DNA from 2 places in the Paenibacillus sp. NPDC056579 genome. Region 1 is predicted to be linked to the other one. Evidence: riboswitches for the same ligand, from Rfam matches in the RefSeq annotation. Region 1 holds a riboswitch; the other holds the start of a gene.
The links. A riboswitch is a leader RNA that binds a small molecule or an ion and turns the genes downstream of it on or off. The one in region 1 is predicted to bind cobalamin.

Region 1 (7,199 bases):
CAATACATTGACGGCCGCTCCGCCGTTCAGGAAGTTAAGCACCATCTGCGGCGTTACTTCCGCCGGAAATGCGCTCACACCTTCCTCGCACACTCCATGGTCGCCTGCCATGACGATAACCGCCTTTTTCCCTAAGGACGGTACGGTCTCTCCTGTAATGCCCGCCAGCTGCCGGGCTACCTCCTCCAGCCTGCCGAGGCTCCCCGGCGGCTTGGTCAATTGATCGAGGTGACGGCCCGCCGCCTCGATGGCTGATGAATGCAGCGGCCCTATTTCGGCCGCAAGCTGATACAATGACGCTTTAGACATCCGTATGACTCCTCTCCCTAGCTTTATTAGACACAGCGCCCTCTGCGGCGCTCTGCAGCAATATTTGCGGTACACCCGATACCGGATGCTTAAGCACGATCGGCTGAGTCCGATACACCTGCTCCAGCAGCTCGCTGCGGATCACTTCCTCCGGTCTCCCGATGCCGACGATCAGCCCTTCCTGCAGCATCATCAGCCGGTCGCAATATTGCGACGCCAAATTCAGCTCATGAAGGACGGCTACCACCGTCAACCCGGATTCCTGCTGCCACGACCGGATCCATTCCATCATCTGCACCTGGTATCCGATATCCAGGTAAGTGGTAGGCTCATCCAGCAGCAAAAGCCGCGGCTGCTGCGCCATGACCTTGCCAAGCGCCACACGCTGCCGCTCACCGCCGCTCAGCCGGTCGATGCTGCGGTGCTGAAGCTCCTGCAGCTGCAGCCGCTCGACGATGCCGTCGATCAGCTGCTCCGCATCGTAAGCTCCCTTCTCGTCGCCAAGCCAATTTTGGAACGGGTACCGTCCCATCCCGATAATCTCCCGCACCGTGAAGCCAAGGGGCGGCAGCGCATCCTGCTGCAGCACGGCGGCCCATTGCGCGAGCTGCTTGCGCGGATACAGATGCGCCTGCTTGCCCTCCAGCAGCACTTGGCCGGATGCCGGCTTCTCGATGCCGGCAATGAGCTTGAGCAGCGTCGATTTGCCGCTGCCGTTAGGCCCAATGATGCCGAAGCATTCCCCCTGCTGTACGGAGAACCGGATTTGCTTCAATACGGTCTGCCCGTTATAGGCAAGACCGGCATCGTCTGCCTCGATGATCTCGTTCGGCATCCCTTACGCCCCCCTTCACTTATCAGTCGCAGCGCAGAGCTGCGAGCTCCGTCAGCGATATCCGATCGACTAGCCTCCGGATATCCGCTTGTTTCTTTTCAGCAAATAAGCAAAAAACGGCGCCCCCATAAAAGCCGTCACTACCCCTAAAGGAATTTCCGTCGGACTAAGCAGCGTTCGGGCCAGCGTATCCGCCCACAATACGTAGAAAGCGCCGCCAATGATCGATAAAGGAAGCAGCAGCCGGTAATCCGGCCCGACCAGCAGTCGCAGCAAATGCGGGACGATCAGTCCTACGAAGCCTACGACGCCCGATACGGACACGGCTGCCGCAGTAACCAGCGTTGCGCATGTGAGCACAACCACCTTCGTCCTCTCGACACGGATGCCCAGGTAGGCCGCCTGCTGCTCCCCAAGCGCAAGCAAATTCATAGCTCGGCCATATCCGAGCAAAATCAGCGCGCCTGCTGCCAAATAAGGCAGCAGTACGAGCGAGAACGACCACCCCCGAAGCGCGAGGCTGCCCATTAACCAGAACACGATTTCATTAATGACCTGCTTCGACATGGTCACCATCAGCGACACGAAGGCGCCGAGAAATGCCTGCATGACGACGCCGGACAAAATTAACGCCTCCATGCGCAGCTTTCCGTCGGTCCTGGCCAGCAAGAGTACAGTCACCAGCGACAGGACGCCTGTGAAAAACGCCACTACCGGTACCGTCCAGATGCCCAGCAGCGCAAACTGCAAACCGAACAAAATGAGAAAGGACGCGCCGACCGAAGCGCCCGAGGAAACGCCGAGCGTATACGGGTCGGCCAGCGGATTGCGCAGCACTCCTTGGAAGGCGGCTCCCGCAATGCCGAGCGAGGCTCCGACGAGCAGCCCTAACAGCACGCGCGGGAATCGGACGCGCCAGATGATCTGCTCGGAGGCCGGCTGCCAGTCCGGCTGCACGGATGTGCCGATCCACGGCACGTGATGCAGCAATATTTTCCACACGTGCACAATGGGCACATGAACCGTACCGATCGACAAGCTGATCGTCACGGAAAGAAGAAGGAGCAGAATCCCCGCTCCTCCCCAAACGGTTAGCCTCCGTTTCATCCTATTTCACCAATTCCGGATAGATGCCCTTGGCAACCTCCAGCAGACCTGCCGTAATGCGCGGCCCCGGACGGCTGATCGTGTCCTTGTCCACCCCGGACAGCTTGTTGTTTTTGACGGCGTCGATCGAAGCCCAGCTGCTGCGCTCCTTAATAATTTGATCCATCGATTTTTTCGATTGCTCGTCGATCAGGTTTTTCGGGTACAAAATGACCTGCGGGTTGTCCGCAATCACTTTTTCCTCGTTAAGCTTGGCATAACCCGTAACGTTGGAAGATACGTTAATGCCGCCGGACAGAGTGATCAGCTCATCCATGAACTCGCCTTTTCCTACCGTCCAGCCCGGAGAGAACTCGATAAACACCTTTTTCTTCTGCTCCGGCTTCAAATCCTTCACGGCATCCGTCACCTTCTGACGATCCGCTTTCATCGAAGCGACGAGCTTCTCCGCCTGCTCCTGCTTATCGAAGATTTGGCCGAACATAATAATATTGTTCATTACGTCGTCGATCGTCTTCGGCTCCACCTTGAACATGTTGACCTTCAAGCCTCTCAGCTGCTCCACGACAGGAACCTTCATCGATACGCCCGTCAGTACGACATCGGCATTAGCACCGATCAGTGCCTCTTCATTCGGCTTCACGATGCTGCCCATCTTCGGCTTCGACTTCGCTTCCGCCGGATAATCGCAGAAATCGGATACCCCGACCACTTTATCTCCCAAGCCCAGAGCGAACAGCGTCTCCGTCTCGCTCGGGGATACCGATACGATACGGAACGGCGCTTTCTCGAAGGTAAACTCTTTGCCTGTCGCATCTTTCACCTTGATCGGATATACCGTCGCTTTGGCTTGAGCGGCCGGCTGACCGGTTTGATTCCCGCCCGCCTTGGGAGGATCAACCAAATTGCCGGTTGCCGGAGGCTGTGTTTGCTGCGGTTGCTTCGGCGCACAGCCGGCGGCGCTGAATACCAGCGCAAGGCCCAGTACGGCGGCCAGCCATTTTTTCGTGCTTTTACGTGAATGATTGCTTGTCATATCCATATAACTCCCTTTTCTCTTCCGAGATGACCCCGGAATCTTATCAATTGTATTGCTATTAACTAAAAACCGGAAACCGGCTTGGAAAGCAGCAAAAAAATCCCTCTGATTCATTTGTGGAAAAGGAATCAGAGGGCTTACGGCTTATCAAACGGCAATCAGGCTCTCAACCGAGAACCGTTTGTGCGTGACGCTCCTTTTTTCCTCGAAAAGGTCGGTCGGTATTCGAACGAGGCAGGTTTCCTGACTTATGGATCTTGCGACGCCTCGCCTTCCCATTCCCGTGACAGGGTACAGTGGCTTCATGAGGGTCACTCCAAATACAGTGGCGGGACCGTGCCGGATTGTCACCGGCTTCCCTTTTAACCCGCAAGCAAGCTTCCTGCTCGCAGGCACCTCTTCGAATCTATGAAATTATGAATCCGATACCTGGTAGCACCTTGAACTATCACTGTTGTATGTCGCTTGCCTATTTTTGAGCGATGATCTTCATCACTTGCATCACTTTATCCTGATTTTTGGCATTGGCCGGGACGAAAGCTACCAAATCCTTGCCGTTCAGCTTCAGCTCCGTGAACCATTTGGACTGCTCCAAAGGAATCCCGTACAGATGCTTTTCTTTTTTCGCAGCCCCGTCTTTGGTGTCTACCGGCAATTCCAGCACACCGTCAGGGAAATCCTCCTGCTTCGCCACATTATCCAGACTGACATAGCCGCCCTGCTGGCCGATTTGCTTGAATTGCTCCGTAGGTACGACAATGATGCCGTTCTCCCCCGCAGCGATTTCCACTATTAATTTCTCCATAGAAAAAATCGGTGTCGTCACGATGCTAACGGTCGGCGCCGTTCCGACTTTCGTCTGCAATGCCGCCTGCAGCTTGTCTCCCACCTCGGCAGGAATGCCATTGGACCCCATCATAAACATCGGTACGTCGGCCTTCGGCCCTCCGCCGCAGCCGGCAAGCACTGCCAGCAGCATCAGCATAAGCATGATTTTGCCTCTCATGATCCCTCTCCTTATGCAATCTTTACGCGAGAATTCCTCTCTATTTCTAGCCCTCATCATATCATAAAAGTCGAGGTTGTATCAAAAAAGATAAGAAGGGAATATGTGTTGCACAAATCGCTTTCGCCTTACCGTTTCGTCAGCAACGAAAAAGGAACCTCACCGGTTCCTCTTGTATTGATTCATATATTCATTGATTTTTTTATCCAGCATCATGCTGATCTCTACGACGTTCGGAGAAGTCAGACTTTTCTCGCGCTGAACAAGCTGCTCCAGCTCCAAACGCAGATTATAAATTTCTTCTTCTAAAGATAAGGCAGATGAAGACTGTTTCTTTTTTCCAAAAATCCACTTGGCTCGATCATCTTTCTCTCGAATCCAGCTAATATCCATATACTGCCTAAGCCGATATTCAGGAAAAGCCATTTTCATCCCCCCTTCAAAAGCATATCTTTAGACTCAGAAGTCTCATACGAGAATAATGGCATGAAACTTCTATACTATTAAAGATACCAGTTTTTCACGAGGTTGGAAATGACTACTTTTGTCGAAACTATAATTTACGGATAAAATTACCTATTCTGTCAATTGCTTCGAGCAGCTGGTTGACCGAAGTAGCGTAAGAACAGCGTACAAAGCCCTCCCCGCCCAGTCCGAACACGTGCCCGGGCACGGCTGCAACCTTCGCTTCATGCAACAGACGCTGGGCAAAATCCTCCGAGCTTAGGCCTGTAGACGCAATGGAAGGGAATGCATAAAATGCGCCTTGCGGCTCATGACACTCCAGACCGATCTCACGGAAGCCCTGCACAACCAGACGGCGCCGCTGATTATAAGACTCTACCATGCGGTCCTTTTCTTCCATCCCGTTCTTCAACGCTTCCAGAGCTGCCACCTGACCCATCGCCGGAGCACACATTACCGTATACTGGTGAATTTTGAGCATCGCCGAAATCAAATCCTTATGACCGCAGGCATAGCCCATTCTCCAGCCCGTCATGGCGAACGCCTTGGAAAAGCCGCTGACGAGAATCGTCCGGTCGCGCATTCCCGGAATCGATGCGAAGCTCACGTGCTTTTGCTCATAGGTCAGCTCGGCATAAATCTCGTCGGAAATAACAATCAAATCGTGCTCTTCGACGATTTTGGCGATCGGCAGCCAATCCTCGTAGGTCATGATGCCACCGGTCGGATTGCTTGGATAACAGAGGATCAGCACCTTCGATTTCGGTGTGATGCTCGCTTTTAACGCTTCCGGCGTCAGCTTGAAGTTATCCTTGGCGAACGTTTCAATGCCTACCGGAATCCCTCCGCCGATCCGTGTAATCGGTGAATAGGATATGTAGCACGGCTCCGGCACGAGCACTTCATCTCCTGGCACGATCAAAGCCCGCAATGCCAAGTCAATGGCTTCACTGCCGCCAACCGTAACGAGAATTTCATCTGCCGGCTCATACGGCGTATGGAACGAATCGTACAAATACTCGGCGATAGCTTCCCTCAGCTCGGGCATGCCTGCATTGGGCGTATACTTCGTATTGCCGCGCTCCAACGAATACACACAAGCTTCACGCACATGCCATGGCGTACAGAAGTCCGGCTCGCCGACGCCGAGCGAAATAATGTCCTTGCTCGCGCTGACGAGATCAAAAAACTTGCGGATGCCCGAAGGCGGTATCTCTCTTACTAATGGCGCCAAGTAATCCGACATGGATTTGGAAGTGGTTCCTTGCTGTTGGTTGATCATCGCTATTCATCCTTTACGGTGAAATTAACATACGGCGATCGTCCTCATGGTCTTCAAAAGTGATGCCGTCCTGCTTGTATTTCTTTAAAATAAAATGCGTTTTGGTCGATAACACGCGATCGATCGGAGACAATTTGTTCGACACGAAGCCTGCGACCTCTTTCAGCGTTTTGCCTTCGATTTCGACAAGCAAATCGTACGCTCCGGACATGAGGTAAACGGATTTGACTTCTGGATATAAGTAAATGCGCTCCGCAATAGCGTCGAAGCCGCGGCCGCGCTCCGGTGTAATTTGTACTTCGATCAAGGCCGTAACCTTCTCGTTGTCTACCTTCGCCCAGTTTACTATAGGCGCATACTTAATAATGACGTGCGCTTCCTCGAGCTGTTTGATCGCTTCCGTTACTTCCGCCTCCGAGGCTCCCAGCATGGTCGCAATTAAAGCAGGCGTTCTTCTCGCGTCTTCCTTAAGCAGCTCAATAATACGCATTTTAAACTGTTCCATCGGTGGTTAACCCTCCTCAAATATACCCTGCGAAGCGAAAACAAGATGCCCATTCCTTTTGCTGCAGGGAACCCGGCACACAACCCGGCATAGAACTGTCCCCGTTAAGCATGCTCTCAAATTTTCGCTAAAAAAATACAAACTAAATTATTACTTCATATTACACCCAACCGCAGACTTTTTGCAAAATAAAATTCACCGTGCTCGGCAACCTCAACCGGAGCGCGCCCTCTGCAAGCAAAAAAGCCCGCGGACACGGCGGCCCGGGGCTGTATCTTATGGGGATGTTGTTGTTACAAGTCAGATGCGTTGAATGGAAAGCAGCTTGCGCATGTAGGCTTCAATATCCCTGTTTTTGTAATCCTGAAGCACGGTAAATTCATAATGATTACCTGCTCCGCTCTCGTCGGCCAGCCTGCCTAATCCGACCAGACGTCCTTTATCGTAAGCGGCGACGACGCAGCGGCTTTGGCAATACGTTTCATATACAAGTCCGGATTCGCTGCCATTCTCCTCGACGGAAGCCAGAAGCTCCTGTAGCTGTCCTTGTGCAGGAAGCACATTATCCAATGCAATGATCAAAGCAATCACCTTCCTACTGAGTTCTTATGTTTATAATTATACATGTACATGTATTTTTATTCAATACTT
Region 2 (7,199 bases), on a different contig from region 1:
GACACCGCTTTGTTATCCGTCTCCTCGAGCTCTACGCTATCCTCGTTCTCCATGGCTAGAAGGCCGACGAAGTACCTTTGATTGTTTCTTGACAAACGTGGGCTGTGCACTACGACATCAAGCGCCTTCAGAGGAGAATCCTCCTCCTGCAAAATATGTCTTTCATACCCGGGTGCAACAATGTTGGGGATCATTAACGGATCGCGAACCCCGTCCAGGACTACCTTGATGCTATCGTTGCCGATATCGATTCCGGCCAAGATCATGTATGAATTTCCCTCCAGTCAGCTCCAATAAATTACTTTGGTACTATGATTCGATTTAATTCAACAAAATCCCTTCGTACTTTAGAACTATTTTCCACTATTTATGAAAACATCGGCAGGTTTTTTCCCGGGATGCGACGAATAAGATCGTATTCTATCGAATAATGTTAATTTGTGCCAAGCTTAAAGGAGCTAACATGAAGGTCAAACGGATCAATAAACGGTTTACATTCGTCATTATTCCCGATGCCAACAGCGCGGTCCGGCGATTTGAAGTACCAAAGGCGCTCCTTTATTGTGCCGGAGCAGGACTAATTGCCTTGTTGTCGGTTACGCTGGTCCTGTATGTGAACCATGCGAGGACATCATGGGTCACGGCGGACTTGCAGAGCCGCATCGTCAGTCAAGAGGCTGTGTACAGCACCACGGTCCAGGAGAAGAACGATACGATCGAACAGCTGCAAAACGAGCTGATCCAATTATCCCAGCAAACGGTGGAGATGAAGGGGAGAATCGACGATATCCGCAAGCTGGAGGACGAAGTTCGTACGATCACGGGCGCGGCCAAATCAACCGCATCTGCCGCATCCTCCTCCGTAGATTCTAACGCGATGGGCGGCTCCAACCGTCCTGTCACCGACGAAGAGATCAAGACGCTGCTCGAGCAGACGAAACAGCACCTGAGCTCCATGAACCAAGAAGTGGCAGAGCTTCAAGGCAGCATTACCGATACGAAGGCAAAGGCCGTTCAGGCGCAGGAGCTGCTCCGTATTACGCCGAATATTTGGCCCGTGGACAGCAGGAATATTACATCCGGCTTCGGGATTCGCAAGGATCCGTTTACGTACAGACCAAGCTTCCATAGCGGTTATGACATTGCTGCACCGATGAATACTCCCGTACGGGTTACGGCAGACGGGATTGTCAGTTCTACAGGCAGCGATTCCTCGCATGGAAACAACATTGTGGTTACTCATTCAAAAGGACTGCAAACGTGGTACATGCATCTAAATAAAATCAACGTCAAGCAGGGCGAACGAGTGCAAAAAGGCGATGTGATCGGCCTGGTAGGATCAACCGGAAGAAGCACCGGGGCCCACCTGCATTATGAGGTGCTGAAGAACGGCCAGAGCACGGATCCTAAACCTTATTTGAACTAGAATGACCATACTAATTAGAAATGAGGCGAAATGATGTTTAAAAGCAAAAAAATCGGGCGGGATATTCAAGCGACCGATACTTTGATCGGAGAGGGTACCTTGTTTGAAGGACGCATCAAATCCGAAGCCAGTATCCGAATCGAAGGGCATATTACCGGAGACGTAGATTGCGCGGGAGATGTGACGATCGGCGAGCATGGCGTGGTCAAATCGAACGTTATCGCGAGAAACGTGATTTTGGCGGGAACCGTCAACGGAAATGTGCTGTGCAAGGGCAAGCTGACGATCCGGTCAACGGGCAAGCTGTATGGCAATACGACGGCGCAATCGCTTATCATCGACGAAGGCGGCGTATTCCAGGGCACGAGCAAAATGGACAACGGCGCAGGAGCGCCGCCGGAGAAGCAGGATAAGGAGCCGATGCCGTCGAACCCGTTCCAAACGAATTATGGCGGCGGCAATATGGCTACGATGTAGTTAGGGCTGAGCGGGAATTTTCTTGCGATAACCTTTTTGGGCAGGAAATCGATAATTGATAATAATTATCATTATTATTGGCAATACTGTTTAACGAGCAAAGAAAAAGACAACCTATGGATCGATAGGCTGTCTTCTGCGAGGGAAAAGAAAAATTTAAATTTTCGATTCGAACGTCTTGCAGTCCGTTTCTTCGGAATTGTTTGCTTTGTTGCCGCGTTGGCTGACAACATAAATCGAAGAAGCGTTGCATTGGTTTCCTGCAGCCCAGTACTTACAGGAGTTCACTTCACACAATACGTCTCTTGCCATAGGTCTCACCCCCCTCCTGTCTAGGATGGGCAAATCGCATAGCTTTTTATACCCGGGTCCGGCCATACAGGTCGGGCTTTTTTTGCATAGGAAAGTTTAGGCCCGGCAAAGCGTACAGGTTATTCTCGGGTGGTTTTCAAATGGACTGGAAACCCGAAGGTTGACAATGGAAGAATAAATCGTTATTGTTTAATTGTAATAATTACTATTAAAAGGAATGAAGTTGTACAAAAAATGAATAATCGTGTATGATCAGTGTTGTTTGATGACAACTAAATGATGGGAACAGGTGCTTCAGCTGTTAGCTGAAGCTTAATAGGGAAGTTCGGTGTAAAGCCGACGCGGTCCCGCCACTGTAACGGAGTAGTCACGGCACTCTATGCCACTGATCTTTGAACGGTTCAAAGATCGGGAAGGCCGCCAATGACGAAGATCCCGGAGCCAGGAGACCTGCCTGTTCTGACAGCACTGATTCGAACCTACGGAAGATAGGGAGGTGTTAAGGACGGCCATCGTCTATTTATTTTATGGATTATATGGGGCGCCTTTACCTTATTTTGTGCTGGGTAAAGACGCCTTTTTTGCGTTACATCCCGGCTGGAGCAAAGGCTTGAAGCCAAGAAGAAAGGGAGTGGCAAGATTGGCGACATGGGATTTATCGAAGACAAGCCATCATGTACTGATTTGTAACGGAGGCAGCTGTACCCGAAAGGAGGCCGATGAGGTGACTCTGGCCATTCGTAATGAAATTGCTGCCTGGGGAGCCGACGATTCGATTCATACTACACGAACCCGGTGCAATGGCCGATGCGAGGACGCTTGCGTCGTCACGGTGTATCCGCAAGGGGTCTGGTATAAATCGATAACTCCCGATTTGGGCAGACGAATAGTCCGTGAGCATTTGCTTCAAGGACATGTACTGGAGGAGCATCTGGTATATACGTACGATAAGGTCTTTGTTGCAACCGGTCTCGGTGCTGCTGGAACGACCCGGGAGGAAGCGGCCAGGAAGAAACAAGACAATGCAGTTTAACCGGTTCATTCATTTTTATTTATACATAGAGAGAAGGGTCATACATGAACATGAACAGAAGAATACACAAAATGCCTTATATGGCTGCCGCAATCATATTATGCTTTTTATTAGTTTTGATCGGATGCAGTACGGCGAATCCTGCTTCCAGGCCGGCGAATCAGACAGGCACGGCCATCGCCAATCCGGAGGAAGTCGTCCTTGCCGCTCCGCGGGATTTGGCGCCGGGACCTCAAGACGCTTATTACACAAGCACGATTCTATACGTATGGGAACCGCTGGTCACCTCGGCAGAAGACGGTCAGCCGGCTCCGAAGCTGGCCAAATCGTGGACGATGTCCCCGGACGGCAAGGAGTGGACGTTCAAGCTGCAGGATAACGTGAAATTCCATGACGGCCAGCCGTTGAACGCAGATGCCGTAATTGCTAATTTCAACCGGTACAAGCAGGTTAGCCCGAAAAGCTCCCCGTTCTATACGCTGGATATCAAAAGCGCTTATCCAGGGTTAAAGGAAGCGGCGAAGGTTGACGAGATGACCTTCAAGCTCGTCTTCGATAACCCGCAGCCTGCTTTGCTGTACTCGATGGTCAACTTCGCAAGCCCGATATACAGCCCGTTGAACTTCAATGAAAAAGGCGATTTCAACGGTCTGCCGCAAGGAACCGGACCGTTCAAGCTGATCGAGCATCAGAAGGATCAGTATGCGCTGCTGGAAGCTTTTGATGGCTACTATGGCGAGAAAGCCAAAACAAAAAAGATCCGCGTGCGCGTCATCCCCGATCCGGACACGAGACTGGCCGCTTTGAAGTCCGGCGAAATTATGGGCGTCATGGATTTGGGGGCGCTCCCTCCGGCATTGGCCAAGGAGCTGGTGAAGGATAACCGGTTTGAGGTGTCGGTGACCAAATCGACGATCTCCCATTACATTCACCCGAACGGCAAGCGTGCGCCGTTTGACAATCCTGCCATGCGTCAGGCGGTCAGCATGATTATCGATCGTCAGCAGCTGGTGAAGGAGCTTTATTTGGGCTACCCGACGGAAACGGTCAACATCTTGAACGCGACGTCTCCTTTTTATAAGGAGATCAAAACGGTCACGAATGCGACCGAGGCCAAACGGCTGGCGGCGGAAGCGACCGGAGGCAAGACGCAGAAGATCGATCTCATCGTGCCGACCTACGGGTTGGACCGGTACCCTTACAAAGCGCAGGCCGAGCTGCTGCAGTCGGTGCTCAAAGAGCTGAACCTGGATGTGCAAATCAAAATATTGGATGGCGCAGCATTCAAGGAGGCGCAGGCCAAAGGGGAGTATGATCTGGCGCTGGCAACGCAAGGGCTGCCGAACGCCGATCCGTTCACGCTGTTTACGAATTATTTGTCGAGCGGCGGTTCAAGCAATAAAAGCTACAGCCTCGGCTACAAAAGCGAGCGCATCGATCAGCTGCTGAATCAGGCGAAAACAACGCTAAGCATGGACGACCGGAAAGTGATCTATAACGAAATTCAGACGATTGCGGCTCAAGACCTGCCGACGATTCCTCTGTTCAATGATGCGAATCTGATTGCGTATAACAAGAAAATCAAGGGCTATCAAGCGACGATCTACGGAACGACGCTGTCTAAGCTGGAATGGACTGAGTAGCCATGAAATATCTCCTTCGCAGATGGGTGGCCGCCATTCCCGTTCTGATCGGCGTCTCGCTCATAGCGTTTGCTCTCAGCGTCTTGTCGCCCGGTGATCCGGCCGTCGAGGCGTTGAGCCAGAGCGGAGTCAGGGAGCCTACGGAGCAGGAAATTGCCTCTATGCGGGAGCAGCTGGGGCTGAACGCGCCGTACGCCGTTCAGTACGGACGATGGTTAGCGAATGCGGTTCAGGGCGATCTCGGCACCTCTTACATGACGAAGGAGCCGGTTAGCGCCGAGCTGCTCCGCCGGCTGCCTGTAACGCTGAGCGTATCCTTAATGGCGGTGCTGTTTGCGGCCGGGACCGGGATTCCGCTCGGCATCCTGATGGCGCTTCGCAAAAACAGCTTAATCGACCACGCAGGCCGGGCGATCGGCCTTCTGTTTCTGTCGATTCCCGGATTCTGGCTGGCGATTCTGCTGATTACGCTGCTCTCGGAGAAGCTGCAGCTGCTGCCGACCAGCGGTTACGGGACATGGAGGCATATCGTGATGCCGGCTATCGTGCTTGCCGCCGGGACCGGCGCCGTGCTGATGCGGCTTACCAGGGCGGCTCTGCTGGAAGTATGGGGGCAGCATTACATCGTGACGGCCAAAGCCAAAGGACTGCACGACGTGCGGATTATGCTTCGTCACGGGCTGCGCAATGCGCTGATTCCTATCGTGACGGTGCTAGGCACGTATTTCGGGGCTATCCTGGGCGGCTCCGTTATCGTGGAAGTTATCTTCGCGCTTCCGGGGATCGGAAGATTCGCGGTGGAAGGAATCTACCGCAGAGATTACCCCGTCATCCAAGGATATGTCGTGTTCACGGGGCTGGTCTACATATTGTTCAACCTGCTGGTGGACTTGTCCTATATCGTCATCCATCCGCAGATGAGATTGGGGGCGAGAATGCGATGAAACGAAACGAGCTTCCGCAGACAGGGGCGGAGACGGCGGCATCTTCCGGCATATCCGCTTCGGCTCTTCCAGCAGCGATTGGCCGTAAGGGTCAAGGAAAGCGGATGAAGCGGGCATTCTTCACCTATTCCAATACGATAGCGTTAACCGTATTGTCCTTGATCGTGCTTTGCAGCCTCGCTTCCCCGTGGCTATCTCCTTACGATCCGATTCATATCGAAATGTCGAATCGGCTGGCCCCCATCTCAAGCGAGCATTTGTTAGGGACGGATACGCTCGGGAGGGACGTATTCAGCCGCCTGCTGCACGGCGGGCGTATTACGATCGTGCTGGCACTCGCCGTAACGGCGGCCACGCTGCTGATAGGTCTTATCATCGGAACGATCTCCGGCTATTTCGGCGGCTGGGTGGATGATGCGATCCAAGGAATCATTCAAATCTTTCAAGGCTTGCCCGGACTCAGCCTGATGATTGCGATAGCGGGCACGCTGGGGCCAGGCGTGAAGAGCATTTTTATCGCGCTGGTGCTGACCTCGTGGGCCGATTTCTCCCGTGTCGTCCGCGGCGAAGCAATGAAGCTGAGGGAGGAAGCGTATATCGAAGGGATTCGCGTACTCGGGGCGGGACACGGTTATATCGTAGCGCGCCATATCGTCCCGAACATGCTCGGACCGCTCATCGTTCTGTTCACCGTCCGCGTAGGACGGGTAATGTTATCCGTTGCCTCGCTCAGCTTCCTCGGTCTTGGGCTGCAGCCCCCGGCCCCGGATTGGGGCGTAATGATCAACGATGCGAGGCCTTACTTCCGCAGCTATTTCCATCTTATCGCCGCTCCCGGCCTTTGTATTGCCGCCGTTTCGTTATGCGTCAATTGGCTGGGGGACGGTTTGAGGGATTGGCTCGATACGAAAGAGTCCAAACCGGAATCGCTGCTGAGGTTATAGAGAATAAGGAGGGATTGTTATCGAATCGGAAGTGCTGCTGGAGATGCGCGATGTCCGTGCAGGCTTCCCTGCTGCGGACGGGATCGCAGAAGCGGTCAAAGGAGTCACGATGCAGCTCCGGCGTGGCGAAATTCTGGGCCTGATCGGGGAGACGGGAAGCGGCAAATCCGTGCTCGGCCTGTCCATTCCCGGGCTGCTCCCGCCCGAAGCCGAGGTGAGCGGATCCATCCTGTACAAGGGCCAGGACTTGCTTCGCCTGAGCCCCCGACGGCTGCGGGCGATTCGCGGAAGGGACATTGCGCTCATTCCGCAAAACCCGGCCGCTTCGCTCAATCCGGTATTGACGGTCGGCTACCAGATCATGGAGTCGCTTCGTCTCCATCGCCGCCTGCGGCGCTCCGCTGCCAGAGAGCAGGCCGT

Region 2: another riboswitch for cobalamin. It lies ahead of ACFQ88_RS21870 ((2Fe-2S) ferredoxin domain-containing protein); the one in region 1 lies ahead of ACFQ88_RS07960 (ABC transporter substrate-binding protein).

The regions. Positions count from the first base shown of each region.
Region 1 is NZ_JBHTVD010000002.1:85,129-92,327, reverse strand. It holds gene cobT (nicotinate-nucleotide--dimethylbenzimidazole phosphoribosyltransferase) at 1-309, opposite strand, end outside; gene ACFQ88_RS07970 (ABC transporter ATP-binding protein) at 302-1,144, opposite strand; gene ACFQ88_RS07965 (FecCD family ABC transporter permease) at 1,214-2,251, opposite strand; gene ACFQ88_RS07960 (ABC transporter substrate-binding protein) at 2,253-3,287, opposite strand; cobalamin riboswitch at 3,507-3,705, opposite strand; gene ACFQ88_RS07955 (hypothetical protein) at 3,760-4,296, opposite strand; gene ACFQ88_RS07950 (aspartyl-phosphate phosphatase Spo0E family protein) at 4,456-4,722, opposite strand; gene ACFQ88_RS07945 (aminotransferase class I/II-fold pyridoxal phosphate-dependent enzyme) at 4,850-6,043, opposite strand; gene ACFQ88_RS07940 (Lrp/AsnC family transcriptional regulator) at 6,057-6,548, opposite strand; gene ACFQ88_RS07935 (hypothetical protein) at 6,849-7,130, opposite strand.
Region 2 is NZ_JBHTVD010000005.1:479,699-486,897, forward strand. It holds gene ACFQ88_RS21850 (ParM/StbA family protein) at 1-266, opposite strand, end outside; gene ACFQ88_RS21855 (M23 family metallopeptidase) at 464-1,426, shown strand; gene ACFQ88_RS21860 (bactofilin family protein) at 1,460-1,903, shown strand; gene ACFQ88_RS21865 (DUF1540 domain-containing protein) at 2,060-2,215, opposite strand; cobalamin riboswitch at 2,486-2,687, shown strand; gene ACFQ88_RS21870 ((2Fe-2S) ferredoxin domain-containing protein) at 2,856-3,248, shown strand; gene ACFQ88_RS21875 (ABC transporter substrate-binding protein) at 3,293-4,891, shown strand; gene nikB (nickel ABC transporter permease) at 4,894-5,835, shown strand; gene ACFQ88_RS21885 (ABC transporter permease) at 5,832-6,779, shown strand; gene ACFQ88_RS21890 (ABC transporter ATP-binding protein) at 6,823-7,199, shown strand, end outside.